Regions from separate parts of the Colwellia sp. 6M3 genome, predicted to be linked through region 4. Evidence: predicted binding sites of a transcription regulator. Region 4 holds the regulator's gene; each other region holds the start of a gene.
What was found. Region 4 encodes FNR, which switches genes on or off when oxygen is low (the NO sensors DNR and NnrR bind a similar motif). Its sites were predicted from a motif close to TTGATCTAGATCAA; they were not measured.

Region 1 (8,287 bases), on a different contig from region 4:
TTAACAAGAGTAGGTAATAAATCTATTCGGATTTATACCTCACAAGAATGCCAAATTCTAGATGTAGAGTGCCGTGGCTTTTTGATGTTTTTAGAGCAGGTAAATTTATTAGACTTTATCACTCGTGAAATGGTTATTGATCGGGTGATGGAGTTAGATACTCAGTTCTTTTGTATTGATGATTTAAAGTGGGTTGTATTGATGGTGCTATTTAATGTGCCAGGTAAAGAAAATGCCTACTCTCAAATGGAAGACCTTATTTTTGATGAACAAGAAGGGCCTTTACACTAACGCTTTTCTCATGCGTAATTTGTTGGAAAATTACGCTACAGTTCATGTCATAAAATATGACATAATAGCGATCTAATTTTTTAGGTGTCTATTATGTCAAATCCCGAAAAACCATTATTTTCACGTCATGAACATGCCTTAGAAAAAGCCAATGAAGTCTGCCCTGATTGCGGCGCTAAACTTGTTATTAAACACAGTAAGTCAGGTTCTTTTTTTGGTTGTGTTACTTACCCTGAGTGTCAACATACTCGAGCTGTTGTAGAACATGAACGCGTTGACGACAAAATATTAGTAGGTAGTGAATGCCCTGAATGCAGTAGTGAACTTGCCGTTAAGCAAGGCCGCTATGGTATGTTTATCGGTTGTACAAACTACCCAGAATGTCACCACATTGTTGCACAAGATAACAATGAACTCGAACAACAAAACGTTACTTGCCCACACTGTAAAAAAGGCAACCTACAGTCAAAAGTCAGCCGTTTTGGCAAAACATTCTATTCTTGCGATCACTATCCAAAATGTAAATTTGTCGTCAATCATGAACCCGTTATGGGTGAATGCGAAAAGTGTGGTTTTGGTTTGTTATTGAAAAGGCAAATGGCGGCAGGAGAAAAACTCCAATGTGCGTCTAAACCTTGTAGTCATTTTCAGAAAAACGAATCTGTTTGATATAAAAAAACCAGCAACTTGCTGGTTTTAGTAAAGCATAGTTTTTAAGACAATTTAACTTAGTTTGTTTTTGAAACCAGTAACATAAGGTTTAAGCTCTTCAAATGCCGCTTCAGGTAAAATATCCGCTAATAGGCTTAATCGCTCAGCTAATTGTTTTTCAGAATTGCCAGAGACATTAATATGGCCCATTTTTCGGCCAGCGCGTTTACTTTTCCCATACCAATGCAAAGTAGTACTGGCGACATTCAAGATAGCATTAGGTACTTCATCTTCACCCAGTATATTGATCATAGCTGAAGGACGAATTAACTCGGTACTACCTAAGGGTAAGTCGCAAACCGCACGTAAATGGTTTTCAAACTGACAAGTATCTGCACCTTGTTGTGTCCAGTGTCCTGAGTTGTGAACCCGTGGGGCAATTTCATTCACCAGTAATTGTTCATCAATTTGAAAAAACTCTATGGCTAATACACCAACATAATTTAACTCATTGGCGATACTATCAAATACTTGCTTAGCTTGTGCTTGTAGAGTTTCATTTACTTGCGTGGCAATCGATACGCTTAAAACACCATTGGTGTGATGGTTTTCAGTTAACGGATAAACTACGGTATTACCTTGGCTATCACGAGCACCCACTAGAGAAACTTCTCTATCGAAAGGGACCATTTGTTCAGCTACAACCGCGTGTTGAACACCTTGTTCACCGCCATCAAAAAAAGCTTTAATATCTAGCCAAGTTTCATCTGCTTTGGCTGTATCTTTTAATCGCCACTGACCTTTACCGTCATACCCGGCTAAAGCACTCTTTAAAATTAGCGGAAAAGACAAGTGAGCTAACGCTTGGTCAAAGTCTGCTTTTGTTGCAATAATTTGGTGTTTAGCATTGGCAATATTACATTTTACTAGCAGGTCTTTTTCTAATCTTCTATCACCACCAACTTTAATTGCTTGGCTCGACGGGCGAAGTTTTCCAGATGCTTGGCACAAGGCAAGGGTTTGGTGATCTATATGCTCAAATTCAGCGGTAATAAAATCTGCGAACTCAATGCCTTGCGTTAAGTTACCAAAAATAATATTTGTTGAAAGCGGGTCAACTACATTACCTGAGCCAACATCGAAAGCGCGTATATTAATATTTAAAGGCTTAACAGCTAATGCCATCATACGAGCAAGTTGTCCTGCACCTAATACTAAAACATTCATTGAACTAGCCTTATTCAGCAGGGTTTGGATTATCAAGAATTGTTTGTGTTTGTTCAGTTCTAAATTTTTCAACCGCGGCTTGTACTGTCGGGTCGAAGGTACCAATAATCTGTGCGGCTAGTAAACCTGCATTTGCAGCACCGGCAGTACCAATAGCTAGTGTACCAACAGCAATGCCTTTAGGCATTTGTACAATAGAGAGCAGAGAATCTTGACCACTTAACGCTTTTGATTGAACTGGAACACCTAACACCGGCAAACTCGTATAAGCAGCTGTCATACCTGGTAAATGTGCAGCGCCACCAGCGCCACCTATAATAACTGTAATGCCTCTATCTCTAGCGCTTTCTGCATATTCAGCTAATAAGTGTGGTGTTCTGTGTGCTGAAACAACTTTGGTTTCATAAGGAACATTAAATAAATCTAACATTTGCGCAGCATGCTGCATGGTTGGCCAGTCTGATTTTGAGCCCATAATAATTCCAACTTTCATACGCGATGTGCCTTTTGATAATGTGATTAGAGACCTAACGTTATAGCGAGCAGACTGGCTTTAGCATTAGGTGAAATTTAATGGCAGATTATACCGCGTTTATAAATTTTCTGAAACGGGAAATCTATTTCGATTATTTTGAATAAATAATACTTTATTTATTCTCATGTTGATAATGTTGAGAGCCTCGTAATCAAAACGATAAAGGTTTACTCTTTAGATGCAACATGGCTGATTAAACTAACCCTACAGTGGATTTTATAAGGGCAGCCTTTAAATGTTTAACCAAACTTTATTCTGAAATATTAAGTCGAGACGTTATAGACCAAAGGATGATTTTTTATTTTGATTTTCAGCGTATGATTATTTTATTTAAAATGCAAAGTGTCGCTAAATTTTATAGCAGAAGCGGATTATGTGTTTGTTCATTGTGCTTTAGCCACAAGTAAAGAGGACGCTCATGAGTAATATTTACAATCAAGGCTTGGATAAAGTCGCAGCGAATAGTCAACCATTGACACCGATTAATTTTTTAAATCGAACAGCTGATGTTTATCCTGACAAAGTAGCAATTATCCACGGTAAGCAAAAAATCACTTATCAGCAATATCGTAAAAATGTTCGTAGATTAGCATCAAGTCTGATTAAGTTTGGCGTTAAGCCCGGACAAACCGTTAGCATTATGGCGGCAAATATTCCGGAATTTCTAGATGCTCATTTTGCTGTGCCACAAATAGGCGCGGTACTTAATGCTATTAATATACGTCTCGACGCACACAATATTGCTTTCATATTAGATCATGGCGAATGTGATGTGTTGTTAACCGATACCGCTTTTTCATCTGTGGTTAAAGAAGCGCTCGCTATTTCAACGCGTAAACCGCTGATTATTGATATTGATGATAGTGAAGGCCCTGGTGGAGAAAAAATTGGCACTATGGATTATCAAGAGTTATTAGCGCAAGGCGATGAAAACTTTTCACAATCTTTCGTACAGGATGAATGGCAAGCATTAGCATTAAATTATACTTCCGGAACTACCGGGAACCCCAAAGGAGTAGTGTATTCACATCGCGGTGCATACCTTAACTCTATAGGTCATAATTTTATTTGGCCAACCAATAATAAAACCAACTACCTTTGGACCTTGCCAATGTTTCACTGCAATGGTTGGTGTTTTCCGTGGACTATTGTGGCAGTAGGGGGCACGCAAATTTGTTTAAGGCAAGTCGAAGTAGGCGCTATTGTGAATGCGATGATCGATCATAAGGTAAGCCACTTTTGTGGTGCACCTATTGTGCTTAATATGATCTTAAATGCAGATGAAGAATTACTAGCGAAATTACCCAAAAATATTAAAGCGATGACTGCTGGCGCACCACCACCTGCAGCGGTAATAAAAGGTATCGAAAACCTCGGTATTGAAATAACACAAAGCTATGGTTTGACAGAAGTTTACGGTCCTTGTGTCGTGAGTGAATGGAAAGATGAATGGAATGACAAAAGCCCTGATGAACGAGCAGCATTAAAAGCACGTCAAGGTGTGCGTTATCCGACTCAAGAAGATGTTGACGTACTCGACCCAGACACCATGCAGCCTGTTCCTGCTGATGGAGAAACTATGGGTGAAATAATGTTTCGTGGTAATACCACCATGAAAGGTTACTTAAAAAACCCAACAACAACGGACGAAGCTTTTGCTAATGGATGGTTTCATTCTGGCGATTTAGCGGTGAAGCACCCCGATGGCTATATAGAAATTCGCGACCGCTCTAAAGATATTATAATCTCGGGTGGTGAAAATATTTCATCGGTTGAAATAGAAGGCGTACTTTATATGCACCCCGCTATTTTAGAAGCAGCTGTTGTAGCTAAAAAAGATGAAAAGTGGGGCGAAACCCCTTGTGCTTTCGTTGGATTAAAGCCAGGTCAAACATTAACCGAACAAGAAGTTATACAACACTGTCGTGAGCATATGGCGGGCTTTAAAGTGCCTAAAACCATCGTTTTTAGTGACCTACCTAAAACATCTACCGGTAAGGTACAGAAGTTTGTATTACGACAGCAGGTTAAAGCGTTGTCTGAGGCTTAAGCTAACCCAAAAGCAAAGTTGAACATCGTAACGGTAAGCGTTTTATTAACGCTTACCGTTTTTTTATAGCTAAGCATGTAGTTTAGGCATAAAAAAAGTATAATCACGGTTAATTAATCTTTACTTAACTTACATAATAAAACCAATGGCTACAGCATTAGAAACATTTCAAGAGGGTGGCGTTTTAGCTTATCCGACCGAATCCGTATTTGGTTTAGGTTGTAATCCGGATAACGATGAGGCAATTGAAAAATTGTTGTCGATTAAATCACGTTCAGCAGATAAAGGTTTAATTCTACTTGCCGGTAACTACTCTCAGCTTTTACCTTATATAGATGACAGTAAAATACCACAAGATAAACGCTATGCTGTGTTATCACGTTGGCCTGACGGTATTACACAGTTAGTCGCTAAAAATGCGAATATTTCGGCGCTATTAACAGGGCGATTTGACACGATTGCTGTGCGAGTTACCAGTCAACCAGACGTTGTTGCGCTTTGTTTAGCTACTAACAAACCCATTGTTTCTACCAGTGCTAACTTAAGTGGGCAGCCCCCAGCTAAAACGTGGCAAGATATTCCAAGTGACCTCGCTGATAAAATTGATTTTATTATTAAAGGTAAAACCTTAGGCTTTGAACAGCCTTCTACTATTATAGATGCATTATCTGGAGATATTATTCGCTCATGAGCACTGTAAATATCAATGTTGTAATTGAATTTCTAAAGTCCTTACAGGACCAAATTTGTACTTCTTTAGAAGCCGCTGATGGAAGCGGTAAGTTTATTGAAGATAACTGGGTGCGTGCAGAAGGTGGTGGCGGTAGAACTCGTGTACTAACTAACGGCACTGTTATTGAGCAAGGTGGCGTAAACTTCTCCGTGGTTTCTGGTGATAAATTACCACCATCGGCAACGGCGCATCGTCCAGAATTGGCTGGTCGTAAATGGCAAGCTTGTGGCGTTTCATTAGTTATTCACCCTAAAAATCCTTTTATTCCAACATCTCATGCTAATGTGAGGTTTTTTATTGCGGAAAAAGAAGGCGAAGCTCCGGTATGGTGGTTTGGTGGCGGTTTTGACCTCACACCCTTTTATCCTTTCAAAGAAGATGTTGTGCATTGGCATCAAACAGCCAAAGATATCTGCCAACCTTTTGGTGATGATGTTTATCCAGAATATAAAAAGTGGTGCGATGAATACTTTTATTTAAAACATAGAGACGAAACACGTGGTGTTGGTGGTCTATTTTTCGATGATCTTAATAAATGGGACTTTGAACAATGCTTTGATTATATCAAAGCGGTTGGTACTGGTTTTATTGATGCTTATGTACCTTTGATGGAAAAGCGAAAAAACACTCCATTTGATGAGAATAATCGTCAATTTCAGCTTTATCGTCGTGGTCGCTATGTCGAATTTAATTTAGTTTTCGACCGTGGTACTTTGTTCGGTTTGCAATCAGGCGGTAGAACAGAATCAATTTTAATGTCGATGCCACCTTTAGCGCGTTGGGAATATAATTTTCAAGCCGATCCAAATAGTCCAGAAGCTGCACTACAACATTACTTAGTGCCACAAGACTGGTTACATTCCGCTTAACTACCTGCTTAACAACCCGCTTTAAAGCCCAAGTAGCATAACAGCTAATTGGGCTTTAAAAATATCGAGTTACTGTTTTATACTTATTGAAAAATTCATCCCAGTTTTATTCAGGTTTTAAACAAACCTTGTGCCAGATCAAATTATCAAAAATCGAGTCAGCGTAAAATTACCTTAATGAACCAACAGTTTATTTTCATCTTTACAAAAGGTAATGCTTTCATGAAAACTTCAATAATTAAGGGATTAATTCTCTCAGCAATAACACTTTCACCACTAGCGATTGCTAATCAAGCAGGTGACTTTCTTGTTCGTGGTGGTGCAACATTGATTAACCCTGACAATAGTAAATCAAATATTATGTTAGGCGGTGCTGACTCAACAATGACCCTAACAAATGGCAACAACACACAATTAGGGCTTAACCTTGTCTACTTTTTCGATAGTAACTGGGCAATCGAGCTTTTAGCGGCCACTCCTTTTAGTCATGATATTACTATTCAAGATAAAAATTCAGTGCTTGGCGTAAATGGTGAAAATTTAGGACAAGTAAAGCATTTGCCACCGACACTCAGCGCGCTCTATTATTTTGAAACTAACTCGGCGTTAAAACCATATGCAGGTATCGGTTTAAACTACACAGTTTTCTTTGATGAGGGATTTTCAACAGGGCCCAAGTCATTAGGATTAAGTAATCTAGCATTAGACGACTCGTTCGGTTTATCCGTTCAACTTGGCGCAGATTATCAGCTAGATGAAAAATGGTCTTTGAATGCGTCTATTCGATATATCGATATTGATACTCAAGCAACCTTTGACGTGGCTGGTAACAGTATTGGCAAAGCAGATATTAGCATCGATCCTATGGTTTATTCCTTGATGTTAGGCTATAAGTTTTAAATTAAACAAAATTGTTATAAAAAGCAGTAACTGTGTTGCTGCTTTTATGTTCCTATCTTTTCATAACTGCGTTAACCTTAGGTTAAACACTTAAGCTAGAAACCTCATGGATCAATATCGTGTATTTGGCAATCCAATTGCCCAATCTAAATCACCCTTTATACATCAAAAATTTGCCGCACAATCTAAGCTCATAATAAACTACAAGAGCGAATTAGTTACATTAGGGCAATTCGAAGTGGCCGTTAATAACCTGATTGCAAATAACGGTAAAGGTGCCAATGTTACAGCGCCTTTCAAAGAACAAGCATTTGCAATGTGTGATGAACTTAGCGAAAAAGCCAAATTGGCTGGCGCTGTTAATACTTTAATTTTTACCAAAGATATTATCTATGGCGATACGACAGACGGAATAGGCTTAGTTAGCGATTTACTTAGGCATCAAGTGACCTTAAAAAATAGTAATATTTTATTGTTAGGTGCTGGCGGTGCTGCCAAAGGAGTTGTACAAGCCTTATTCGAACAATCGCCTAAATCATTAACCATTGCCAATAGAACATTAAGCAAAGCTCAAGCTATTGTAGAGCAATACCCTAATAATGCTATTAAAGCGATCACGTTTACTGATACTGAAGAATTAGCCTTTGATGTTATTATAAATGCAACCTCGGCGGGTTTATCGGGTGACAGCTTACCTATCTCAAATAAAACCATCCAATATGCAAATACCTGTTACGACATGGTCTATGGCAAAGAACCCACAGCATTTCTAAAACAAGCAAAATTGCTCGGTGTTGAACATATTATCGATGGCTTGGGCATGTTAGTAGGGCAAGCAGCTGCAAGCTTTCAGTTATGGACAGAAGTGAACCCTGATGTCGAACCTGTACTGCACTCGTTAAGAGAACAATTGCTATAACTGCATAAAAAGAGAAATAACGATATGAACCAAGCTATTATATTTAACGATGACTTACATTTTAATAAGGCGCATGACGCTTGGTCTTTTACTGGACAACTGTCAGGACAGA
Region 2 (8,287 bases), on a different contig from region 4:
TTAAATCACCACAAATATCATAATACATTTGCGACAAACTGAGCAGGCGGTCGAGACGTTCACGTAAGTCATTCACCGTATGAGTTTCTTTATCAGTGATTAAATCAGTGTCTTCATCATCAACATAAGCTTTTAAGGTTTCACCCATGTTTACGTGATAATTAAAAGTACGTCTTATTTTAACCAGTTGTGAACGATAAGAGGTAATTTGTTTCATCATTTGGTCGTTACCACTTAATTGAAAGTCATCTTCAATTCTTTCTAGCTCAGCTTCAAAACTAAACATTTCTTTAAGGTAGTAACCACAGCTGCTATGGAAAAGTCTTAGTGCTAAATGAACAGGACTACGCTTAAGGTACTTTTCACCTATTTCACAAAATAACTCGTTAATCGCTAACGAACTTTGTGGATGTCGAGTAATTAACACGCGCTTGCCGATAAACATACTTATTTGTAAATGATTGAATTTCAGGCTGTCATCGTTAGCAACAATGCCGCGATACAACATAAAGATATAATCTTTAAACAGTTCAATTTTAGGAGGATGGCGCTCACGCAGCACATCGTTGATCGCAAGAGGATGACATTTAAATTCTGTTAATATTTTTTTCTCTTCTTCTAAGTCAACGTTATCAAGATCAATCCATAACGTAGTGTCGTTATTTTCCTGCCATTGACTTATTAATTCACGACTACCGATAACGGTTTCTTGTGTAGGTGAAATCAACATACATTTTATCATTTTATACTCTCAATATGCCCCGAATAAAACGGGATAATTTATTAACCCTATTCTCAGCTTTTATAAACACCTGAGAATCAGTAACAAAAAACTGTAAAATAAACTTAACTATTTTGTTATTAAAGCTAACTTATTTCTACCTGATTGTAATACAATTACCTGTAAATACGAATAAAATTAACACCATAATAGTTAACCACAAGTGTTATACAATTCATTACTCAATAAAGATCATATCCCGTTATTAAAACGGTTTTAAGGATTAACCAATGTTAGAAAATACTATTGATAAATTATCCTTAGTTATCGACGACATTCTCATTGCAGAGCATGAGCAAGACATAGCCCAAATAATGCTTGCTGCAAATGAAACTCTTGTAGCAGAGCAGTTCGCGCTATTAATTGAAGCTCTGCCACAAGATAAACGTTTAAGCGTCTGGGCTACGTACCCAGAAGACATTCAAAAAGATGCTTTTGTCGATATGGGACAAGGCACAAGAACAAGCTTAATTCAGGCGTTAAGTGATGATGAGTGCTTCGAACTACTCGCTCAACTTGACGTTGACGATGTAATTGAAATTGCAGAAGAAATACCGAGTCGATTATTAAAATATGCGATCAAAAATCTAGACGACTCGCAGCGAAAACTTTATCAACAAGCACAACAGTTTACTGTTGATCAGGTCGGCCATTGGCTAGATTACAATTATGTCCGTATTTCTGAAAAGCTTAAAATAACCAGTGCGCAATTATTATTACAAAAAGGCTTATCTCCTTATACAGAAGACTTTTATGCAGTAAATAAAGAGGGTGTTCTAACTGGCACTGTTGACATTAACAGCTTAATTCAAAGTGATGCTGAAAGTACCCTAAAAACATTGTTTTCGCCTGAAACCATTAAACTCAATGGTAATGAAGAATTAACTTCGGCGGCAGAAGCTGTAATTTTATCGGGTAAAATGTCATTGCCTGTTGTTGATGAAAACGACCACTTCCTTGGCCGTTTTACCGTTGAGACGGCTTATCAAGTCAAACAAGAAACACAAACAGAGCAAATTAACAGTGCAGCCGGTTTATCTACCGACGAAGATTTATTTTCAAGTGTTAGAACCAGTGCCAAAAACCGTGGCATTTGGCTTGGTATTAATTTAATTACTGCATTTTTAGCCTCTTGGTTTATTGGCTTTTTTGAAGCTACCTTGCAACAAGTGGTGGCTTTAGCTGTTTTAATGCCTGTTGTAGCATCAATGGGTGGGGTTTCAGGTAGCCAAACGTTAACCGTTATTGTTCGAGGTATGGCATTAGGTCAGATAACAGAACAAAACAGAAAAGTACTATTACGTAAGGAATTAAAAGTTGGTGGGCTAAACGGTATAATTTGGTCGCTTGTTATTGGCGTAATTACCTACTTTTGGTTTGACAATGCACAACTGAGTTTCGTTATTGCCTTAGCAATCTTATTAAATTTACTGACGGCATCGGCATCCGGCGTTATGATCCCTGCCATTTTGAATAAATTGAATATTGACCCTGCCTTATCTGGCGCGGTTATTTTAACCACAGTAACCGACATTGTTGGTTTCGTTGTATTTTTAGGATTAGGTAGCTTACTGCTACTTTAAGAAAAGTAAAAAGAGGATTTAAGTAATGCCTGTAGAAACTATCACCTGGATTGCTATTGTGTTTTGTATTTCACAATCAGCTATTTTTTCAGGATTAAATTTAGCTTTTTTTTCACTGAGTAGACTGCAGTTAGAAGTAGAAGCGAATAAAGGCAATAAAGCCGCCAAAATTGTATTAACGTTAAGAAACGATTCTAACTTTTTACTTGCTACTATTTTATGGGGCAACGTAGGAATTAATGTTTTATTAACCATGTTGTCAGATTCAGTATTAGCCGGTGTTGGCGCGTTTTTATTCTCAACAATAGCCATTACCATCGTGGGTGAAATAACACCACAAGCTTACTTTTCTCGTAACGCTTTAAAAATGGGCAGCATGCTAGCTCCGATTATTCGTTTCTACCAATTTGTTCTTTACCCCGTGGCGCGACCAAGCGCACTCATTCTAGATGCATGGTTAGGTAAAGAAGGTATTACCTACTTAGGGGAGAGTGAACTCGGTAATATTATTAAAGAGCATATACGTGCCGAAGAAGCTGATTTAAACCATGTTGAAGGTATCGGCGCGTTAAACTTTTTTGCCTTAGATGAAATTAAGGTCACTGAAGAAGGTGAAGTGTTAGACCCAAGCTCTATTATAGCGTTACCAACAAAGCTTGATTTGCCTATTTTGCCTGACACATACTCTGGTGCTAATGATCCTTTTTTAACTATGCTCAATGAGTCAGGTCACAGCTGGGTGGTTATAACAAACCTTGAAGGTACACCATTATTAGTTATTGATGCTGATGGTTTTTTACGAAGCGCACTGTTTCAGTCAGAGAACTTTGACCCTTACAGTTATTGTCATCGCCCGGTTGTTATCTCAGATGAAACTACGTCATTAAACGAAGCTATTTTACAAATGAAAGTGAACACCTCAATTGATAAAAACTTCGACGGTGTTATTGAACACGATGTGTTATTAGTGTGGGGCGAAACTAGACGCATTATTACTGGTGCAGATATATTTGGTCGTTTACTTAAAGGCATGTTGCCATTAGTGCAGCATAACGAAAAAGTAGCAGAGCTGATAAACGCTGAAAAAAAATAATTAAGCAGTAACTTATTTTACAATATAAAACTTCGGCTACTTGTGCCGAAGTTTTTATTTTTCACCTTTCAAGTTAAGCCTTTAAAATCACACCTTTCAAATGACAACGTCTAAATAACAATGCCTAAATAACAACGCCTACAAAGCTTTCAATTCTGTCAGTAAGCATGGAGTCACTTTACGTTATAGCCTTAATTACTCTGGCTTTAAAGCAAGTACATCTGATTTCAACAAACTCAAAATTTTCTCCGCAGTATTCCCTAGTACTTTAGCTTGCAAACCTTTACGCCCAACCGTACCTATGACAACTAAGCCTGCTTTTTGCTGCGCGGCAATGCTGGGAATAACCTTTTCTGGTTCGCCTGCTTTAACATGAAAGTTAGCGACAGGTATGTCGTATTCAACAGCCAACGTTTCTATTTGGGTTTTTAAGGTTTTAGCTGCCTTAAGCTCTAACTCGTCTTTGAAGTGAATACCTAAGTCACGTAATACTTTTGAAAATACTACGGTGTAGCATACAAATAATTCCGCTTCATTGGTTTGAGAAAATACTTTAGCGGCTTTCAATATTTGATGGTTTAACGCTTGTTTACTTTTGCGTTTGGTTTCTAGATCTATTGCGGCTAATACATTAGGTGATTTGCGCCATTTATTATCACTGACAATAAAAACAGGTGCTGGGCATTCGCGTAATAATTGCCAATCAGTTGACGTGTACAAAAAAGTCTCACTTCGGTGTGCCGTTTTTACCACCATGGTTGGGCTATGTTCTTCTGCGTAATTATTTATCCAATTATAAATACGCTTTTCCCAAACAACGTCAAAACTGTAGTTAACTCCTTCAGGGACTATTGTCTTGAGTGATTTTTTTGCATCTTGTTTAACTGCATCTATTATTGTTTGTTGTATCTTTTGTGGATCATCATCAATAAGTCGTAAACTTTGATAACAAAAGTAAACAATATGTAAAGAATTATGGCTGCTTTTAGCAAGTTCACAAGCGCGCTGAATAGCCACTTGCTTACTTTCCGATAAATCTGCAATCACTAATATACTGTTCATAATACCCTCTCAGCTGATGTATATTACTTAAAAATAACACACAAGATTCAACGTTTCTTTGATATAGAACAAAGCTTAGTAAGATAAGTAATGAAATGAAAATAGCTTAAAAAGGTTAATCGAGAACTAAGGCTAAACCCTCGAAACTTTAGGTGTTGGTGTTCGTGTTGATGTTATTGTTCAAGTGCATTTGACGAATAATTAAGGCTGTGCAAGCGACAGGTAATAATGAAATCAATGCAAAAATAAAGCTTCCGCTAACAAAGATTAAAACACTTGATAATAGAAAGGCTAAAGCGACGAAAACTGCCCCCACTTTCGCAACCTTGTGATAAGTAAAAAAATGTCCCATTGAAAGCAAAGCTGCAGCGAAAATTTGAATGACACCATAGAGGGTAATAGCAAAGTCATTAAACATGAAATGTTGTAAAAACTGAACTTCATCAGGGCTATGGATAACTTTTGCTATGCCAGCAAATAGGCTTAATAAAGAGATGATGACAATCAATAAATTTATAACAGATTTCATCTACACTCCATGAATCAAGACTTGATTCGCCATAAGTATTAATCCTAGCATGTTATATTTTCTTTGTTGTGTGTATAAGGTTTAAATTACCGTTAATAAACGTCTACACAAGAGAGTTAAGCTTTTCTTTATGTTTCTTATTCGCGTATAGGTATATCAATAAAGCAATAACGATATTGAAGCTACAGCGCAATATTTCAGCTAATTGAAAGTTTAAAGTCACTAAGTTATAAATTAAATCAACCGTTGAACCCAAGCCAAGTATAATGGCTAAAATCATAAATATTTTTTCTAAAGACATTGAATTAGACATAAAGCGCTCTTCAAATATATTATTTTCAAGTGAAATTTGTAAAAGGTTTAATCTTAAAAACCTCAGTAAACACAACAACCAAAAGCGCTAATAAAATTAACTTTCTCATATACTTAAGCACTATCCATGATTTTTTTAATCAATGAATCTAATTTCGATAAGTTAGCATCCAGATAAACGGGTATAGTAATATCAGCATTTTCTTTGATTGATTTTTCAAGCCCCCCTTGCCAAGTTGGTAAAGCTGCAATGCCTATAACGACACAGTTTTCTTTACTTATCTGCTGAAAAAAATTAATTATTTCGTTAACCGCTTCAGGTGTTAAACCAGCAGATTCATCGGCGTGAGCTAGCAAGGCCCAAGGAGAGTTTTGAGGAGCAATTAATAAAACTTTATCGTTTAATTGCTTAACACCTTCTTGATTAAAGCTTCCTGATGGATATATATGTACTACATTTCCAGTCAGATTAATTTTGTAATCTCCATGCGATTCCATTATAGCTCCTGGATTTCATCAAAAAGTAACAGCTTAGTCAGCGTATTTTTTTTATTTTCATAAAAAGGTAATGCGACTAATGTAAATAACTTTGAAAAGAAAGTACATAAACATTACTAACATCAGAAAGTTATTTGTAGCGTTACTGACTATGCTATCACCTTAAAAACCATCAGATTAATTGACCAACTTACTGATGACTTTTACGTTATTGTGCAAGGTTTTATGGACTGGGCATTTATCTGCTATTTCTAAAAATCGTGCTTGTTGCTTAGCGTCTAACTCACCAATAAAACTAATTTCACGCACTATGGCTTCAATACCTTGGCTTTGCTCTTCACACTCTTGGCAATCAAGTAAATAATTTCGACTATGCTTTAGTTCAACTTTTATATGTTTTATAGCAAGATTTTTGCGTGTGGCATACATACGAAGTGTCATAGCAGTACAGGCGCCTAAACCGGCAAGTAAATGCTCATAAGGATCAGGACCCATATTATTGCCACCAACACTTTCTGGCTCATCTGCAAGCCAATAGTGGCTAGCTGTGCTTACATGCTGAGTAAATTTATGATTTTTTTCTTCAACAATCACATGACCTTTAGTAATTTCAGTTTTCCCATATTCAGCACTTGTTTTAGAAGCGTTCATTGAAGACATAACGTTGCTAACGTCTTTATTAACACTTTTATCATGTGTTATATATCGCCCTGCCCACGCCGAAATTACATCGGCAGCATACTCGGCATCACGCTTATTCGTTAATAAATGATCCGCGTCATCTAAACTAACAAAGCTTTTAGGATGTAAGGCCGCTTGATATATTTTTTCCGCTTCACTGATATTAACGGTACTGTCAATGGGTGAATGCATGACTAAAAGTGCTTTCCTTAAATTACCAATGCGACTGGTATCGTAGCGTTTAATGTCATCTAAAAACTGTTTTTCGATAGTAAACACACGTCCAGCCAAGTTCACTTCTGCTTTACCGTACTTTTCAATATCATCGACTTGTAATGCAAAGTTATGAGCGACATGTTCGGCATCAGATGGAGCCCCAATAGTGACTATGGCCATAGCTTCTTCAACCTGTTGAGCAACATTAAGCACTGCTGCACCACCCAAGCTATGACCAATAAGCAATCTCGGCGCTTGATATGTTGTACGAAGAAAATCCGCAGCGGCAATTAAGTCTCTTATATTTGAGGAAAAGTTACTATTTGCAAAGTCACCATCGCTATTTCCTAAACCGGTAAAGTCGAACCTTAACACGGCAATTCCTTTTCTAACTAGCGCTCGGCTTATACGTGATGCCGCCGCAATGTCTTTACCACAAGTAAAGCAATGGGCAAATAGTGCATAAAATTTAACATCAGATTCTGGGGTTTCTAGCAAACCACTAAGTTTGTGTTCTCCACTGATAAACTCGACTTTTTGACGCATAGGGGATCCTTTGTTATTTGATAGTTTTATTTTATATCTAGATTACTAAGATTGACCGCTAAAGCTTAAATTTAATTTCTCCCATTAACATTTACCCATAGTATTTAACTTAAATATTACGATACATAACTTCATATTATGTATAAAATATAGCGGTATTTTTTATTGTTAAGGAACAAGTATGACTATAGGTGTTGGCGGCTCTACCGCAAAAATCGAGCTTGAAAAATTAGCTAATATGACAAATCAGGTAAAAGCGATTTCTGAGGCTGAATTTAAACAACGTATTAAAAAAGCACAAGCGATCATGGCTGAAAATAATATAGCAGCTACCTATATTGATGCAGGAACAAATTTATACTACTTCACAGGTACACGCTGGTATGCCAGTGAACGTATGGTGGGCGCTATTATTCCTCAGCAAGGAGAAATAAAATATATTACTCCTTATTTTGAAGTTAACACGCTGAGTCAGTACATGACGATAAAAGGTGAAATTAAAGGTTGGCAAGAGCATGAAAGCCCTTATCAGTTAGTATCACAAACGTTAAGTGAAATTGGCATAACAACAGGTCAATTAGCCATTGATGAGTCTGCCGCATTTTTTATTGCAGACGGTATTAAAAAAGCAGCCCCAGCGTTAACACTTATCGACGCTAAATGTGTAACGGCAGGTTGTAGAGCAGAAAAGTCTGATACTGAAATAGCCTTGTTACAACAGGCAAAAAACATGACTATTGAAGTTCACAAAGCGGTAGCTCGTATATTGCATGTAGGTATAACAGTGCAAGAAGTGACTGATTTTATTGATCAAGCTCACCGTAAAGTGGGTGCACCTGCTGGTTCATACTTTTGTATTGTACTTTTCGGTGAAGATTCTTCATACCCTCACGGTGTTAAATCACCCAAAGCACTCGAAGAAAATGACATTGTACTCATTGATACCGGTTGTCAGGTTGAAGGATATAACTCAGATATTACCCGTA
Region 3 (8,287 bases), on a different contig from region 4:
TGGCTATAATTTTGAATATCAATTTTGCTTACCTGATCAACTTTGCCATTATTATCATTATCTGTCGGAATGGTAATTTTCCATGTTGATAAATCAAATTTAGCTGCAGGAATTGGCTTGCTCGATGTTTCGTTTATTGTGTTAGTAGCACAACCTGCAATCACTATAGTTCCTATTATTGCTGAACTTAATACTTGGATAAATTTCATCTTGATATGCCTTTAATAAAAAAAATTGATAAATTGTGCTTAATACCCGACGACTATTTATTTGCTATAACGCTTTACAGGATGCTCATATGGTTAAAGCAGATAGCAGCATAGCTCGTTGCTAGGGTTGAACAGCATTGTTAATAATATGGATATATATCTAATAAAGTAAGCTTTTTCCTCACATATCTATAGAATTTTCAAAGGAGTGATAATACATAGATATTTATAGTATTAAAGTGCCAAAAGGTTTTGAGTTTTGAAAAGGCAAGAAAAAATGGGGTGGTTAAAGGGACTTGAACCTTCGCGAACTTGAAATGCGGAATCATAGGTGATTACGATCGAGTTGGCGACTTTTTAAATAATTGAATATAAAGAGAAATATAAATAAATGGAGTGACTAAATGGACTTGAATTCTCGCGCACTTGAAATAGCGGAATCACCCGTGATTTTGGTCGAGTTAACTATTTCTTACATGATTGAATATAAAAAAATGGGGTGGCTAAAGGGACTTGAACCCTCGACAACCGGAATCACAATCCGGGGCTCTACCAACTGAGCTATAGCCACCACTGATAATACTTGAAGCGCCCAGTGATAAGGCGCGAGGATTGTATTGCATTTTATAGTGATATGACAAGTGAAATATTGCATTTCGACAGGTTTTTTTGAATTTTTTAGAGTGATGAATGATTTTTTGCTTGGCGGTCAGCTATTCGGTTATTTCAACTTTTACCATTAACTTGCTAATATGAAGTAAAGCTATCTAATAAGTTAACCATTATGTCATTAGAAAAAATATCAGCGCAAATTTCTGACTCTCAGCAGGGTAATGCTAAAAAAATGCCACCGGTTGAATTATGGGATCCACCTTTTTGTGGTGATATAGATTTAGAAATAAAGTCGGATGGTAGTTGGTTTTATAATGGTACTGTTTTTAAACGTTTGTCTTTGGTGAAATTATTTGCCTCGGTTTTGAAAAAAGAAGCTGATAAATACTTTCTAGTCACGCCGGTTGAAAAAGTTGGAATAATGGTGGCTGATGCACCTTTTATTTTAACGCAATGGCAATGGTTAGATGAGCAAAAAACCAGTATGCAAGTTACGACTAATTTAGATGACAGCTTTATTTTAAATGCTGAGCACCCCTTAGAAGCTAGTGAAGATGGCGCTTTATACGTTACCGTTAGGCGTAACTTACAAGCCAAAGTACATCGTAATGTTTATTATCAATGGGTTGATTTAGCTCGTGAAGATGACAAGGGTAATGGCGCTGAATTGGTGTTTTTCAGCGCTGATTGTCGATTTAGTTTAGGGCAATTATAAAGCTAATTTATATTACCCGAGAAAAGCGTTGTGTGTTTATATGTTGTTTTAAGTATGCATCAAAGCTCATGCAAATATTGCGGATTAACAGCCTAGCCTTTTGATCGACACGAATATGATCTCTAGTATTACTGATTAACCCATCTTGAATGAAGGTTTGCAGCAAAGGTAAGTCGTCAGCAAAGTAGTCATCAAAACTAATAGCAAATTTTTCATTAATTTTATTTTTATCGAGGTAAAGGTTACACATAAGTTCGCGAATAACTTCACCTCGAATAATGTCATCGCGAGATAAATTTACCCCTTTTTCGTGAGCGTGTGCTTTTGTAGCAATCGCTTTATAATAGCCTTGTAGCTCTTTGGTGTTTTGGCTGAAACTATTACCAATGGCACTAATTGACGAAACACCTAAACCGAGTAAATCACAACCACCTTTGGTTGTGTAGCCTTGAAAATTTCGGTGCAAGTCTCCGGCATTTTGAGCGATAGCTAATTCATCTTCAGGTTTTGCAAAGTGATCCATACCAATGAATTCGTATCCAAAGTCACAGAGCATCTCTATGGCAAGTTTCATCAATGCAAATTTCTCCTCTATGCTCGGTAGCCATTCATCCTTGAGTTTACGCTGTGCGGCAAAGCGTGTTGGCATATGTGCGTAACTAAATAGCGAAATGCGGTCAACAGCCATTTCATTGGCTTTGCTTAGTGTACGAGTAAAGGTTGCTATATTTTGATGCGGTAAGCCGTAGATTAAATCAATATTAATGGATTTAAAGCCGACTTGTTTGGCATGAGCAATAAAGCTGGCAATAAACTCGGTCGACTGTACTCGGTTAATTGCTTGCTGAACTTTTTTATCAATGTCTTGCACGCCAATGCTTAAACGATTAAATCCTAGACTGTAAAGGTGCTCAGCTAGGTTCATTTCTATTTCACGCGGGTCTATTTCAATACTCATTTCTACTTGCTCTGCAAAGGTAAAATTTTCTTTTAGCAGTGCTACTAGTTTTACCATTTGTTCGTGCCGCAAAAAGCTTGGAGTACCACCACCCCAATGTAACTGCTTGATGGTATAGTTTTTGAATAATACCGCTTTTTCGGTAATTTCTTGTGCGAGAAACTCTAGATAAGTGTCAGCTTTATCTCGGTGACGTGTGACGACCTTATTACAACCACAGTAATAGCAAAGGCTATGACAAAATGGGATATGCACATACAAGGACAACTCATTATTGGGTGACTCTTTTATCGCAGAGACTAAGTTGGTGTAACTAAATTGTTCATTAAATTCTAGTGCGGTTGGATATGAAGTATAGCGTGGGCCACTGGTGTTATATTTTTTTAATAGTGCCTGATCAAAAAACTGTGTTGCTCGCATAAGAATACCGATTTATTCATTTTTCGATATTATAGGTAAACTAGCAACTCAAACATTGATCGAGCTCAATACTATGGGCATCTTTGAAGTAAATTAGTTATTTATGGTTTAATTATCGTGAAAAATTTGTCGCGTATATTTAATTTTGGATACAGGGCTTTTTATGAGGTTTTTGTGGGGAAAGTATTGAGCCGCAGTATTCACTAACGGCATCAATAAAATTGTTAATGCTTTAAGTCGTGGATTCACTCAGCATACTATTTCGTTCATTAGCGTACTGGTGTAGTAACTCGATATCTTTACGAATATCGTCAGCCATTTCAGCTTCAAGCTTCATACGCTCAAAATCGAGTTTCATCCGTGATTTTTTATCCAGCTTTTTACGTGCTGATAAAATAGGCATGTGCTTTATAGCTTCATAAAACTTGAATACTGAAGGAAACTGAACATTTAAATTTTGGCTTAATTTTAATGAATCAAGCAGTACGCTTAATCGCCAGCAACCTTCTGCAATATCACATTGCTCTTCTTTCATTGCACGCACAATAATAATAACACTAGAGATTATTTTTTTATCATGCTGTTGCAATGCTAGCTGCTGAGCTATTTCTTTTTGCTCTTGTGCTTGCGTTTGAAGCTTCAATTGGCGCAATAGCTTGACGGCTATTGCTGCTAAAACACCAATAATTACAAAGGCTAATAAAGCTAGATATACCCAAGGATTTGATAGCATTTAAGTTACCTATTCAAATTTTGATAAATCACTATTATTAAACTTGTCCCATAGATCATCTTCTGAATCTGACTTCTGAGTTTGTTCAACAACTTCATCTTCATCATCTAGGCCTAATTCTTGACTGATTTTTTCGTGCTGTTCCATCAGCGTATTGAAATAGTTAACCTCTTCTGACGTTAAGGTTATTTCATTATCTTGTTTTTCAAGTATTTCAAGCAATCTAGGGTCTTGCTCAATACGGCTTAATTGATCAGCTAATGACTCACCTGTTTCAACCACACGGATAGCCGCGATAGGTGAATTATCTTGCACTTTTTTAGCTGGCTTAGTTTTTATCGGCGCATTAACTGGCTTACCTAAATCGATAGGCGTTTTATTACCAATGCGAGGATCTTTATTTTTTGCAGAGTTTTGATTTTGGTTAATTTTTGGTGTGGCTTCTTTTTGACGGTTACCCGCTTCGTTACCATTTGATTTTTTTGCTCTACGCGGCTTTGGCTCTACCAATTTCTTTTTGTCATCTTTTAGGATGCCAATAGAACCGGTGCCTGGCTTGCGTGATTTTTTCGTACGAGACATAGTAATAACTTAAAATAATGAACAATTGTGCTTATTTTACGACATTCCACAGTAAACCGCGATAGAAAGAAAAAAAGCGACGTTATTAACGTCGCTTTTTGAGAAAATGTGGCAATTGCCAACATATATAATCCCGATTCTTAAGTGGCTATCCTAGCCTTTTGTTACGGTCCCTGTTGGGTTTTTAATTTCCAATATTATTTTTATTATTATTTCCGTGCTTAATTTTATTTTTATCGGTCATCCTGACACTTTTTTGAGCTATCCCTAATGCCTTTTTAGGCGAAATATTCAGTGCTTATCCCAAGCTTTATTAAACCATCCGTATTTTAAATTTTCTTCTGCGTTAGTTAACGCTTATTGCTGTCCGTGCAATTATTATCCGTTTTGTTTAGTGCTATCTATGTAGCTGACCCATACTTTACGTGAGTTTCGTCAAGCATCAAGCGGTTTTTTCGTTTGTTTATTACGCAAAAAAACTAAAATTCAGCAAGTCTTTGTTTTTAAGTGTAATAAATTTGTTAATAAGTGTAATTTAATTTTTATTTATTCAATTTTAGTGGGCAATGTCTTACAAAAACGGGCAAATATTTGAATGATTTTTGCCAAACCTTAATTACGAAGCTCTTCGTTAATAAGGCTTGTAGCGTTATTTTTGTTAAATATTAGTCATCTAGTTGGTGTAACCAAGCTGCATGAGATGGCGCTTTTTTAGTTTTTGACCATTCTTCAACCATGAGTGGTGCAACCCTTTTAAGCTCGGCATATTGCTCAATTGTGCCTGTATTTGCCGCTAACTCTAGGCGATGACCATTTGGATCGAAGAAATAAATAGATCTAAACACACCATGATTTACTGGGCCTAATACATCTAAACCGTGTGACTGCAGATCATTTTTGGCTGACACTAACGCGTCTAAATCTTCAACTTCCAAAGCGATATGTTGAACCCATGTTGGCGTGTTTTCATCGCGGCCCATATCAGGAGAGTTTGGAATTTCAAAAAAGGCTAAAACATTGCCCATGCCTGCATCTAAAAATATATGCATATAGGGATCTGGCGCTTTGGTTGAAGGTACTTCATTTTCTGCAATGGCAACGGTGAGTTCCATATTTAAATGTTTTTGATACCACTCGACAGTCTCTTTTGCGTCTTTACAGCGATAAGCCACGTGGTGGAAGCGTTTTAAATTAATCATAAGGTTAGTACTTAAATTATAAATAGAGCGATTATCGAATAGGTAATTTTTACCATAACTCGATAATTCACCCTAATTTTCTGCTGAGTTTAACGACGTAAAGTTGTCAGTAATTACGTACGCTTTAGTTTACAAAGGTTTTATAAAGCGACCTTAACCATTGGGAATAATATCTTGCCAGTGCTTCACTAAAATATCGTCAACGACCTTGAATGCTATACCTGCTAATGGTGAGTCGATAACGGTTATTGTTGAGCTTAACAGTTGGTCATCCCTAAAAAAATGGCATGTTAGCTCGCTGTTTTCAGGTTGATGATCAACGATAGCTTGTATCGATTGCTCTGTAACTTTTACTTCGTCAAGTGCAATGAGTACATCGTTAACGGCTAACCCTGCCTTGGCCGCAGGTGATTTTTCTAATACTTGTGTGATCATTAACCCAAAAGGCTGCGCTTTGTAATTTGCACCTATATAAGCGTGAAAATTTGTCTCAGAGGTTGTTTCTAAACTGTTTAACTTTTTGAATTTATGCTGTTGCAATTCAACACCATAATTAGCCAGTTCAGCTGTTAAATCTATGCGTTTATTACTGTATAAGTGTTGTTTAAATATTGACGAAATATCTTCACCGCAAAGCATGCTGGCAATATTAATGAAGTCTTCTTCACTGGTGCCGATATTGGTGCGACCAAAATGTATCCATAACTCTCGCATTAAAGTGTCTAAACTATACTGGCCATTTGATTTACTGCGAATAGTTAAATCTAGCCATAACGCAATAATTGCGCCTTTAGCGTAGTAGCTAACAATATTATTAACCGCATCAGGGCCTTGTTGATAAAACTTGGTCCAAGCGTCAAAGCTTGAAGCGGTTATGCTTTGCTTTAACTCACCTACACCGCGATTAACTCGTGTAGAATTTTTCGCTATTATTGCCAAATACTCATCGAAGTTAATGATGCCTGTGCGGAAAAGTGAAAAGTCATCGTAATAAGAAGTAATTCCTTCGAAAGCCCATAACTGCTTGGTGTAGCTTTCTTGTTTTAAATTGTAAGGAACAAATTCTTTTGGCTTTATACGACAAACATTCCAGGCGTGAAAATATTCATGTGAACATAAACTTAAGAAGGTTCTATAATCTTCAGAACGCTGTGTTGTCGGTTGTTGCGGGTTGGGTAAATCGAAACGACCTGCTTGTAAAATAGTAGAGTTTTTGTGTTCTAAACCACCGAAGCCGTTGGCGAGTAAATGGGTAATAAACCAATACTCTTTAAATGGGGCTTCACCAAATAAACTGATGTGATGTTGACATAACTTGCTAACATCTTCCGCTAGTTGTTGGGTATCACCATAATGCTTGCTGGTAAATACTAAGTGATGAACAACACCTTCTACGGTAAATTCGGTGCTATCAAACTCACCTATGGCTACTGGGCAATCAATTAAGTGTTGGTAATTATCAGCAGTATATTGGCCAAATTGATATTTTTCTGTGCCATTTGCTCGGGTTAATCCTGTTGCTACACGCCACTGGCTATGTTCGGATAAAGTTGATGGCAAAATACTAAGCTGACAGGGTTGCTCACTTAATTCCTCTACTTGTAAAAATGTTGAGCTGCCATTGAAAAAGCCACGTTGACTGTCTAAATAGGCGGTACGTACTGAGAGGTCAAAAGCGAACACTTGATAACGAACCTGAACCTGTTCATCACTTGCTTCTATTAACCAAGTTTGTTTGTCAGTTTTGGTTAATTCAATCGCTTCATTTTTACTGTTAACTGCGCAAATTCCGGTAATATTTTTTGCAAAGTCTCGGATCATATAACTGCCGGGCAACCAAGCGGGTAACGTTAACGTATAGTTTTGGCTCGGAGTGCTTTTAAAAGATAGAAGTACCTCAAATAAATGACTATTTGGGTTCAGTGGGGAAATTTGATATTGGATCATATTGGCGCACAAATGTTGACAAGATATTTGTGCTCCAATGTAGCAGAGTTATTTGAATATAACAGCTTGGAAATGCGCCTTAGCGGCAGACTGTTTTATATTTGTACTCATTTAAAGTTAATTTAAAGCTAATTCAAAATGACGGTTTTATCTTTATTAATACAAATGCGTTGCTCGGCATGCATTTTCACCGCGTGGCATAGCGCTGTGGCTTCAAGGTCATGGCCTAAATGTACCATTTGCTCAATAGTAAAAGCATGATTAATCGGTTTTACTTCTTGAACAATAATCGGTCCTTCGTCAAGGTCAGCAGTAACATAGTGTGCTGTAGCGCCAATGATCTTAACACCGCGTTTATGAGCTTGATGATAAGGCTTTGCGCCTTTAAAACTCGGTAAAAAAGAGTGATGAATATTAATAGCTTGGCCACGTAAGCTGTTACAAAGCTCGTCTGATAATATTTGCATGTAGCGGGCAAGTATTAGCAAGTCGCCGTTATATTGTTGATAAATATCTAATAAGGCTTGCTCTTGCTGTGCTTTATTTTCTTTATTAACTGGTAAGTGATGAAACGGCACATTGTGCCATTGTGCTAGCGCCTGACAATCTTGGTGGTTTGACGTGATTGCAACAATATTAACCGGTAATACACCCGCTTTCCATTTTGTTAGCAATGAGACTAAGCAATGGTCATCTTTTGAAACTGCAATGACCACATTAGGGAAATTGGCTTTTTCTCGCAATTGATAATTCATGTTCAAAGGTTTAGCTAGCAGTTCAATCGCTTGGCTGAACTCTTCAAAACTTACTGTTAGCTCACGATCATCAAATGCAATACGTGAAAAAAATGTATCGGTATAAGGATCACTGTATTGGCTAGTTTCAGTAATAAATGCGCCATGTTGGAATAAA
Region 4 (8,287 bases):
ATTCCTCTTTATTCTGAAACTGATATTTCTGGTGCAAAGAAAGCAGTTAAAGGTAAAACAGAAATGGATGCATTAATTGCATATTTACAGTCTCTTGGTCATGCGTTGAAATAATATGATGGATTACGGCACGCTTAGAGGGCTTATTGCCCTATTAATATTGGCATTATTTATAGTTATTGTGGTTTGGTCATATTCAAAAAAACGCAAATCATCTTTTGATGAAGCGGCAAATTCAATTTTTGAAGAAAAAACTGAAACTGAAATAAGCCACACTAACAAAAATAACAAGCAGGAGACTGATAATGTCTAGCTTCTGGACTATTTGGGTATCGGTTCTAACCCTTGGCACATTGATAGGTTGTTACTTACTATTACGCATGTGTTTAAAGAACTTTGCAGATGTTCCTGAAGGTGAGCCTACAGGACACGTTTTCGATGGCATTGAAGAACTAAACAACCCACTACCTAAATGGTGGAGTAATTTCTTTTTGTTAACCATTCTTTGGGGCTTTTTCTACATCGCTGTATACGGTTTAGGTGGTTGGAAAGGTTTTTCTGGCTGGGAAAGTTCTAACCAAGGTATTTTGAATTTAGCTGAATCTAAAGAAAAATCGGCTTTAGCTAAAGAAAAAGGCTTGTTAGTACAATACGATCGTGAAGTTGCTGCTGCTGATGAAAAATATGGACCAATTTTTGATGCTTACGCAAAGCGTGAAATAGCCGATTTAGCAACAGCTAACGATGAAGAAGCAACTTCAGCACGTAAAGTTGGGCAACGGTTGTTTATACAAAACTGTTCGCAATGTCATGGCTCTGATGCTCGTGGCGCTACTGGTTTCCCTAACTTAACGGACCAAGACTGGTTATATGGTGGCTCACCAGAAATGATTAAAGCCACACTAATGCACGGTCGTAAAGCTAATGGCATGATGGCTTGGAGCGCAGCATTAGGCGGCGAGCAAGGCGTTAAAGAAGTAGCTGCTTTCGTTTTAAGCTTAAGTGGTCGTGAAGTTGATGCTAAAGCAGCAGAAGCAGGTAAAGTTAAATTTGCTATGTGTGCAGCTTGTCACGGTAGTGAAGGTAAAGGTAGTGACGCAATGGGTATTGCCCTTGGCGCTCCTAACTTAACCGATAATACTTGGCTATATGGCGGTTCTCAGCGTGCTGTTGAATATTCAATAGCTAACGGTCGTGCCGGTATAATGCCAGCGTGGGATAAAATCCTAGGTGAACAAAAAATTCATGTTATCAGTGCCTATGTTTATAGCTTATCGCAAGAGTAGTCGCTAAAAATATCGTGATACTAAAACCTTGATGTTGCAAAGCACCAAGGTTTTTTTATGTTTATCTTTTCAGGGAAGTGTCTCTAATTACTTGTTATATTTAGAATTATAATTACTAAAAACTGGGTTGTTCCTTTAATAAATGCAATGTAAATAGACTTTGCAAGCTCAAGTTTCCTGCGGGTGAATTAACTTATACTGATGAATATTCATTAAGTTAAAGTTTGTTACATAACAGGTTTTTTAATAGTTACCACATAAGAAAAGTCGTATAATGTTCACTCTTTCAGCAAATAAGAAATTTTCATGAAAACATCTTGGTATCAAGAGCCTTGGGCTTGGTTAGTGTTTATATTACCTTTTACAGCCGTAGTTGCCGGTATTGTGACTTTTATTATAGCCAATAGCGATCCAGACCCTCTGGTTGTGGGCGACTATTATAAAAAAGGTAAAGCGATAAACCTAGAGTTAGGCAAAGTTAGACAAGCACAAAAACTCGGTATGAGTTTTGGTTTGAAACTTGTTGATGACCAATTGACTATTCGCCCGACAGGTATCGAAAAAACATTCCCACTATTGAATGTAAATTTTTATCACCCAACATTAGCGGACCGAGATTTTTATTTAGCATTAACGGCTGATGGCAATGGTGACTTTACGCATTTTTTTGAAGCTGAGCAGAATGTTTCTGGTAAGTGGCAAGTAACCATTAGTCCTTTTGAGAACCACTGGAAAATTCAAACCGTGCTCACCCTACCTCAATCTGACTTTATTGCGATAAAACCGGACCTGTCAGTAGCAAATTAATTAGCCTGTAGATTAGTGAGCATAAATTAATGAGCAAAGCTTGTTTTCATTGTGACGAACCCGTTCCCAAGGGTATTCATTTAATAACAAACATCGACAATATTGATCAACCTATGTGTTGCATAGGTTGCCAAGCTGTCGCACAAACGATTGTTGATAACAACCTAACCGATTTTTACCGCTTTCGTAGCGCACCAGCGCAAAAAGGTGAAGTATTAATACCTGAAAAACTTCAACGCAATGAAATACTTGACGATGTAAACTTACAAAATGAGTTTACTTATTATCATGATGGCTTCAAAGAAACCATTTTAACCATTGATGGCATAAGCTGCTCGGCTTGTGCATGGTTAATTGAAATGCAAGTGAGCAAGCTCGAAGGCGTTAATAAGATTAATGTGAACGCCACAACGCAACGAGCGACAGTGCAGTGGCAAGAAAGCCAAGTTAAATTAAGCGACATTCTCAGTTTAATCGATAAAATTGGCTATCATGGCTTGCCATTCAAGGCCAGTACTGCTGAAAAATTAAATAACAAACAAGCTAAAAACTTTATCAAACGCTTAGGTATCTCTGGCATTTTAATGATGCAAGTAATGATGATAGCTTTTGGTTTATATTTTGGTGCTTTTTCAGATATGACAGAACACAATGTCATGTATTTGCGTTGGGCAAGCTTTTTCTTAACTCTACCTATTGTCAGCTATGGCGCCTACCCTTTTTATAAAAGCGCATTTTTTGCTTTAAAAGCACGTCAACTCTCAATGGATGTGCCAGTATCTATTGCTATTTTATTGGCCTTTATGGCGAGTTGCTGGGCAACATTTACTCAGCAAGGTGAGGTATATTTCGAATCTGTTTCTATGTTTACCTTTCTACTGCTTATTGGTAAATTTCTTGAATTTAGAGCCCGTAGTCGCGCCGCTGATGTTTCTGCAAATCTATTAAAGTTAATGCCAATGACCGCAACGAAAGTTGAACACGGTATTGAACAATTTATTTCCGCGAATTACTTAAAAGCTGATGACATTATTTTAATAAAGCCAGGGGAAACTATCCCCGCAGATAGTGAAATAATTACCGGAACGAGCCAAATAAACGAAGCAATGTTGTCAGGTGAACAACTGCCCTTACAGAAAAAAGCATTAGACGCTATATTTGCGGGTACCATTAATGGCGATGGAAACCTAACCGCAAAAGTTAAACATAACAACCAAGAGTCTTTTTTAAGCCAATTAATTCGCTTGAGTGAAAGTGCTCAAAGCCATAAACCAAAGTTGGCAAAATTGTCAGATAAAATTGCCCAATACTTTGTTGCGCTTATCTTAATGGTTTCAATTGCCACGGCAATATATTGGCTGCAACACGCCCCTGAAGAAGCCTTTTGGATTACTTTATCTGTTCTTGTTGTAACTTGCCCTTGCGCATTGGCGTTAGCAACACCAACGGCGCTTACCTGTGCAACAACGAATCTAAATCGTGAAGGTATCATGATTAAATCAGCTCATGTGCTTGAAACCATGCCTGAAGTCGATGCGATATCTTTTGATAAAACAGGCACATTAACTACAGGTGAGTTCACGATTGTTGAAGTAAAAACTTATGGTGATTATTCAACTGATAGTACGTCAAAAGGTAAACAACAGGTGCTTGCTATTGCCGCGGCGTTAGAAGCACACTCAGCTCATCCGTTAGCAAAAGCCTTTAGACCATTTCGTGATTTTAACCAAACAACTACCCAAGTTGTTGTGGCTCCTGGCGCAGGTATCTCAGGTGAAGTTAATCACCAGCACTATCGTATCGGCAAAAGCTCGTGGTTATTAAACGATGACAAACAGGCATGTTTTAGTGCTCAGTGCGTACTCATGCAAGATGAAACATTAATCGCTGAATTTTATTTGCATGATGGCTTACGTGATGACGCGAAACCTTTAATTGATTTTCTACATCAACAAAGTATTGAAACGAGCATGTTATCTGGCGATCACCTCCAAGGCTGCAATAAATTACAATCAATATTGCAACTAAGTAATGTGCAAGCTAACTTGTCAGCGCAAGACAAAGTTAACGCCATAAAGCATCAACAAGTTTCGCATACTGTTGCTATGGTAGGCGATGGGGTAAACGACAGCCCAGTATTAGGCGCCGCTCATTTATCGATTGCCATGGGCAGTGGTACTGATATTGCTAAAAATGGCGCAGATGTCATATTATTAAACAATAAGCTTAAAGGCGTACAAACATTGCGAGAGGTTGCCATTCGAACAACGCGCGTTATAAAGCAAAATTACCTTTGGGCTTTTGGATACAATGCGGTTGTATTGCCGTTAGCCGTAACAGGGCATATAGCGCCTTACATGGCAGTAATTGGCATGTCGGCCAGTTCAATATTAGTCGTAACAAATTCATTAAGGCTGCTAAAAAAATGAGCATAATCTACGTATTAATTCCTATTGCTGTATTACTCACCTCTATTGGCATATATCTGTTTTTTTGGGCGGTAAAAACTGAGCAATTTGATGACTTAGAAAAACAAGGTATGAGCATTTTATTTGATGATGAAAATGACAATATCATTCGCAATAAAAACAACAGTAGTAAATTAAAAGACAGTGAATTAAGCGAAATCGACGAGCAACAAAAACAAGCAGAAAAGTCATCTCATGACGCTTGATTTTTTTTCCGCATTTATAATTGGTTTACTAGGCTCTGGCCATTGTATTGTAATGTGTGGCGGCATTAGCACCATGTTAACCACGAGCATATCTGACCATGCTCGCCATAAAAAAATGGCGATTATATTTGCCTATAATTTTGGCCGAATCGCGTCTTACAGCTTAATTGGTGCCTTGGTAGCATTCACCAGTTCAATGGCGGCTAAAAATATTGGTTTTCCTGTTATTATTTTAAAAACGATTGCAGGTGTGTTTCTAATCCTACTAGGTTTGTATCTAGGACAATGGTTAATGTGGTTAAGCCGCATAGAGTATTTAGGTAAAAACATTTGGCGCTACATCTCACCTTATACTAAAAAATTCATGCCCATTAAAAACATACAGAGTGCATTGGCGTTAGGAGCACTTTGGGGCTGGTTACCCTGTGGCTTAGTTTATTCTACGTTAACGTGGTCATTAGCAAGCGCCGATGTTTTAAATGGCGCTTTGATCATGTTTTTCTTTGGTCTTGGTACTTTACCTGCGCTGCTGTCAGTATCACTCGGCACTTTCAGTGTGAAGTCTTTATTAACTCAGCCCGTTTTTAGAAAACTAGCCGCCATTTTGGTGATTTCATACGGCATTTACTCTATACTAATAGCATATAGCTAACGCATCTAATATGGTGTTCAGCATGGAAGTTTTTATAGGCTGTTATGAATAATAAATCGTGTACCGATCAGCAACATATTCACTGTCAAAACTGTAGTATTAGTGAGTTATGCTTGCCATTTTCGCTTAATAATCAAGAGCTAGAGACTCTAGATAACATTATTGACCGTAAGCTCCCTATTCAAAAAGGAGAGCAGATTTTTAATGATGGTCAGCCTATGCAGGCGCTTTACGCGATTCGTTCGGGCACATTCAAAACCTATACCATCAACAAACAAGGCGAAGAACAAATTACCGGTTTTCATTTAGCAGGTGATTTACTTGGCTTTGATGCCATTGCTAATGCAGAGCACCCAAGTTTTGCTAAAGCATTAGAAACCTCAATGGTTTGCGAAATTCCTTATAATACACTCGAACATTTATCTAACAGCATGCCTAAGTTAAAAAAACAGATTTTGCGCATGATGAGCACTGAAATTCGTGAAGACCATGAAATGCTAATGTTGCTTAATCGTAAAAATGCAGAGCAACGCCTAGCTACATTTTTTAGTACCTTAAGCAGTCGATATAATGCTCGTGGCTTATCAGCCTCTGAATTTCGCTTATCTATGACGCGCAGCGATATTGGTAACTATATTGGTTTAACGGTTGAAACAATAAGCCGACTCCTTAATCGCTTTGATAAAAATGGTTTAATTGCTGTTAATGGCAAACTGATTACCATTGTAAATATTGAAAAATTAAATGAGTGTGCTGGACTTTAAGATAAATTTTATCAGCCTTTTTTCATACTTTCTTATTCAACAGTTTAACGCTATGATTAATATAAAATAGCTTATATAAATGATAATAATTTGATTTAAAACAACTATTATTATTACAAAATAAGTTATTGTTATTATATATATTAACTGTTTAGTTTGGCCTAATACCCACAGGCAAAGATAAGGAATTAGCTATGGAAAAGTATCAAAAAATACTCGCTATTGTTGACCCCACAACAGAAGATCAAAAAGCGGTAAAACGAGCATTAGAATTAGCGCGAAAAACTGGCGCAAGTATTACCGCATTTTTGACCATATATGACTTTTCTTATGAGATGACCACTATGCTTTCAGGCGACGAGCGTGAAGCTATGTGTAAATCTGTTATAAATGATCGTACTCAATGGTTACAGTCTTTACTTGCTGAACTCGATGTAACAGATATCACCATTGATTGTAAAGTTATCTGGCATAATCGTCCTTTCGAGCAAATAATTGCACAAGTTATTGATCATGATTACGACATAGTCATTAAAGGTACACATCAACACGACAAATTTAAATCAGTAATATTTACCCCTACCGATTGGCACATTTTACGTAAATGTCCTTGCCCTGTTTTGCTAGTGAAAGAGCATTTATGGCCTGAAAATGGCAATATTGTTGCTGCATTGAATATTGGCAGCGAAGAAGAAGAGCATAAAGCGCTTAATGATAAAATTACGGCAGAAGCAAAACAGCTAGCTAAAGTTATGAAAGCAAACCTACATTTGGTTAATTCTTTCCCTGGTACGCCGGTAAATATTGCGATAGAAATTCCAGAGTTTGATGCCAATGATTACAACCTCGCCATGTTAAAACATCATGAAGAAGCGATGTTAGAACATGCAACTGCGTTTAATATTACTAAAGAATACACTCATATTAAAGAAGGCTTACCTGAAGATATTATACAAAGTGTCGCCGAAGCCTTAGACGCAGAACTGGTTATTTTAGGCACCATTGGACGTACAGGTTTATCTGCAGCGCTAATTGGCAATACAGCAGAACATGTAATTGATAGACTAAACTGTGATGTACTTGCGTTAAAGCCTGAGGGTTACGTTTCACCCTTGGACGTTAAATAAAATCTTTATTACGTAAAATACAGCTAAAAGAGCGTCACTGATTGATAGAAATATTCTTAAGGTGACGCTTTAATAAAACGCTAAAACTTCTCCCTAGCTTAACTACAATAAATTACAGGTAATTACTCAAGCTAATTTCCAACGATCTTCTCTTCACAATTGTTATAAGTTTGTCTTCAAATATTTATTACGCTATACATATCATTTATAGATCATCATCAGGACTTTATCATTGAAGATAAAACAACCGCTTAGACTTATACCTTATTACATTAGCACGGTGATACTCCTGCCCTTATTACTTTTACAAGCGATATGGGTGCGTTTTAGCATGATAAAACTCCCAGAAGCATTAGGTGAACGCTCAGGCTCTACAGGTAATGGCAGTCCAATTAGTTTATTGATAATTGGTGATTCGGCTACAGCAGGTGTTGGTACACACGAACAAAAAAATGCATTGTCAGGCCAGTTATCAAACAACCTTGCTATTAACAATCAAGTAAACTGGCAATTAGTAGCGAGTACGGGCCTAACTTCAACACAGTTAATCAATGAAATTGAAAAGTTAGAAACACAAACGTTTGACTTTATTTTGGTATCTATTGGTGTAAATGATGTAACAGGCCTCACAAAAGAAAGTCTCTGGGTTAGCAATATAGAGGCTATTGTAAGCTTATGTAGCACCAAATTTGGTACTCCAAAAGTGTTGTTGACAGCACTTCCTCCGATGCATTTATTTACCGGCATTATGCAACCATTAAGATGGTGGCTAGGAGTACGCGCAAAAAGACTAAATACCTTAATGATGCAAACCACAGCAAATTATAGCCAATGTTGCGTCCTAACAATTGACATACCTTTTACGTCTGAATATTTGGCTCAAGATGGCTTTCACCCGTCAGCACTTGCTTATGGTGTTTGGGCAGAACAAGCCGCGACGGCATTAAAACTATCAACTTAAAATAGATAAATAAATT

Region 1: a site for FNR is predicted at 6,485-6,498, ahead of H4J50_RS09470 (OmpW family protein). Genes of this name have one in related genera too.
Region 2: a site for FNR is predicted at 4,578-4,591, ahead of H4J50_RS10890 (universal stress protein). Genes of this name have one in related genera too.
Region 3: a site for FNR is predicted at 2,970-2,983, ahead of hemN (oxygen-independent coproporphyrinogen III oxidase). Genes of this name have one in related genera too.

Annotation. Positions count from the first base shown of each region.
Region 1 is NZ_JACGWF010000035.1:1,146-9,432, reverse strand. Features, by position in the region: gene H4J50_RS09505 (DUF494 family protein) at 1-291, shown strand, start outside; gene H4J50_RS09500 (type I DNA topoisomerase) at 385-960, shown strand; gene H4J50_RS09495 (5-(carboxyamino)imidazole ribonucleotide synthase) at 1,015-2,169, opposite strand; gene purE (5-(carboxyamino)imidazole ribonucleotide mutase) at 2,180-2,662, opposite strand; gene H4J50_RS09485 (acyl-CoA synthetase) at 3,123-4,754, shown strand; gene H4J50_RS09480 (Sua5/YciO/YrdC/YwlC family protein) at 4,900-5,445, shown strand; gene hemF (oxygen-dependent coproporphyrinogen oxidase) at 5,442-6,356, shown strand; gene H4J50_RS09470 (OmpW family protein) at 6,579-7,256, shown strand; gene aroE (shikimate dehydrogenase) at 7,363-8,175, shown strand; gene H4J50_RS09460 (hypothetical protein) at 8,200-8,287, shown strand, end outside.
Region 2 is NZ_JACGWF010000043.1:24,797-33,083, reverse strand. Features, by position in the region: gene H4J50_RS10905 (magnesium transporter CorA family protein) at 1-730, opposite strand, end outside; gene H4J50_RS10900 (magnesium transporter) at 1,012-2,364, shown strand; gene H4J50_RS10895 (DUF21 domain-containing protein) at 2,390-3,457, shown strand; gene H4J50_RS10890 (universal stress protein) at 3,653-4,519, opposite strand; gene H4J50_RS10885 (hypothetical protein) at 4,668-5,048, opposite strand; gene H4J50_RS10880 (hypothetical protein) at 5,152-5,361, opposite strand; gene H4J50_RS10875 (hypothetical protein) at 5,475-5,858, opposite strand; gene H4J50_RS10870 (bifunctional alpha/beta hydrolase/OsmC family protein) at 6,036-7,301, opposite strand; gene H4J50_RS10865 (Xaa-Pro peptidase family protein) at 7,483-8,287, shown strand, end outside.
Region 3 is NZ_JACGWF010000002.1:8,251-16,537, forward strand. Features, by position in the region: gene H4J50_RS00520 (polysaccharide lyase family 7 protein) at 1-209, opposite strand, end outside; tRNA gene H4J50_RS00525 (tRNA-His) at 705-780, opposite strand; gene H4J50_RS00530 (DUF1285 domain-containing protein) at 994-1,536, shown strand; gene hemN (oxygen-independent coproporphyrinogen III oxidase) at 1,544-2,914, opposite strand; gene H4J50_RS00540 (DUF2489 domain-containing protein) at 3,147-3,647, opposite strand; gene yihI (Der GTPase-activating protein YihI) at 3,657-4,229, opposite strand; gene H4J50_RS00550 (VOC family protein) at 4,895-5,428, opposite strand; gene H4J50_RS00555 (M61 family metallopeptidase) at 5,582-7,375, opposite strand; gene purU (formyltetrahydrofolate deformylase) at 7,504-8,287, opposite strand, start outside.
Region 4 is NZ_JACGWF010000007.1:13,978-22,264, reverse strand. Features, by position in the region: gene ccoO (cytochrome-c oxidase, cbb3-type subunit II) at 1-114, shown strand, start outside; gene H4J50_RS02945 (cbb3-type cytochrome oxidase subunit 3) at 116-313, shown strand; gene ccoP (cytochrome-c oxidase, cbb3-type subunit III) at 306-1,286, shown strand; gene H4J50_RS02935 (FixH family protein) at 1,593-2,093, shown strand; gene H4J50_RS02930 (heavy metal translocating P-type ATPase) at 2,123-4,522, shown strand; gene ccoS (cbb3-type cytochrome oxidase assembly protein CcoS) at 4,519-4,767, shown strand; gene H4J50_RS02920 (sulfite exporter TauE/SafE family protein) at 4,757-5,419, shown strand; gene fnr (fumarate/nitrate reduction transcriptional regulator Fnr) at 5,464-6,183, shown strand; gene uspE (universal stress protein UspE) at 6,378-7,310, shown strand; gene H4J50_RS02905 (SGNH/GDSL hydrolase family protein) at 7,642-8,271, shown strand.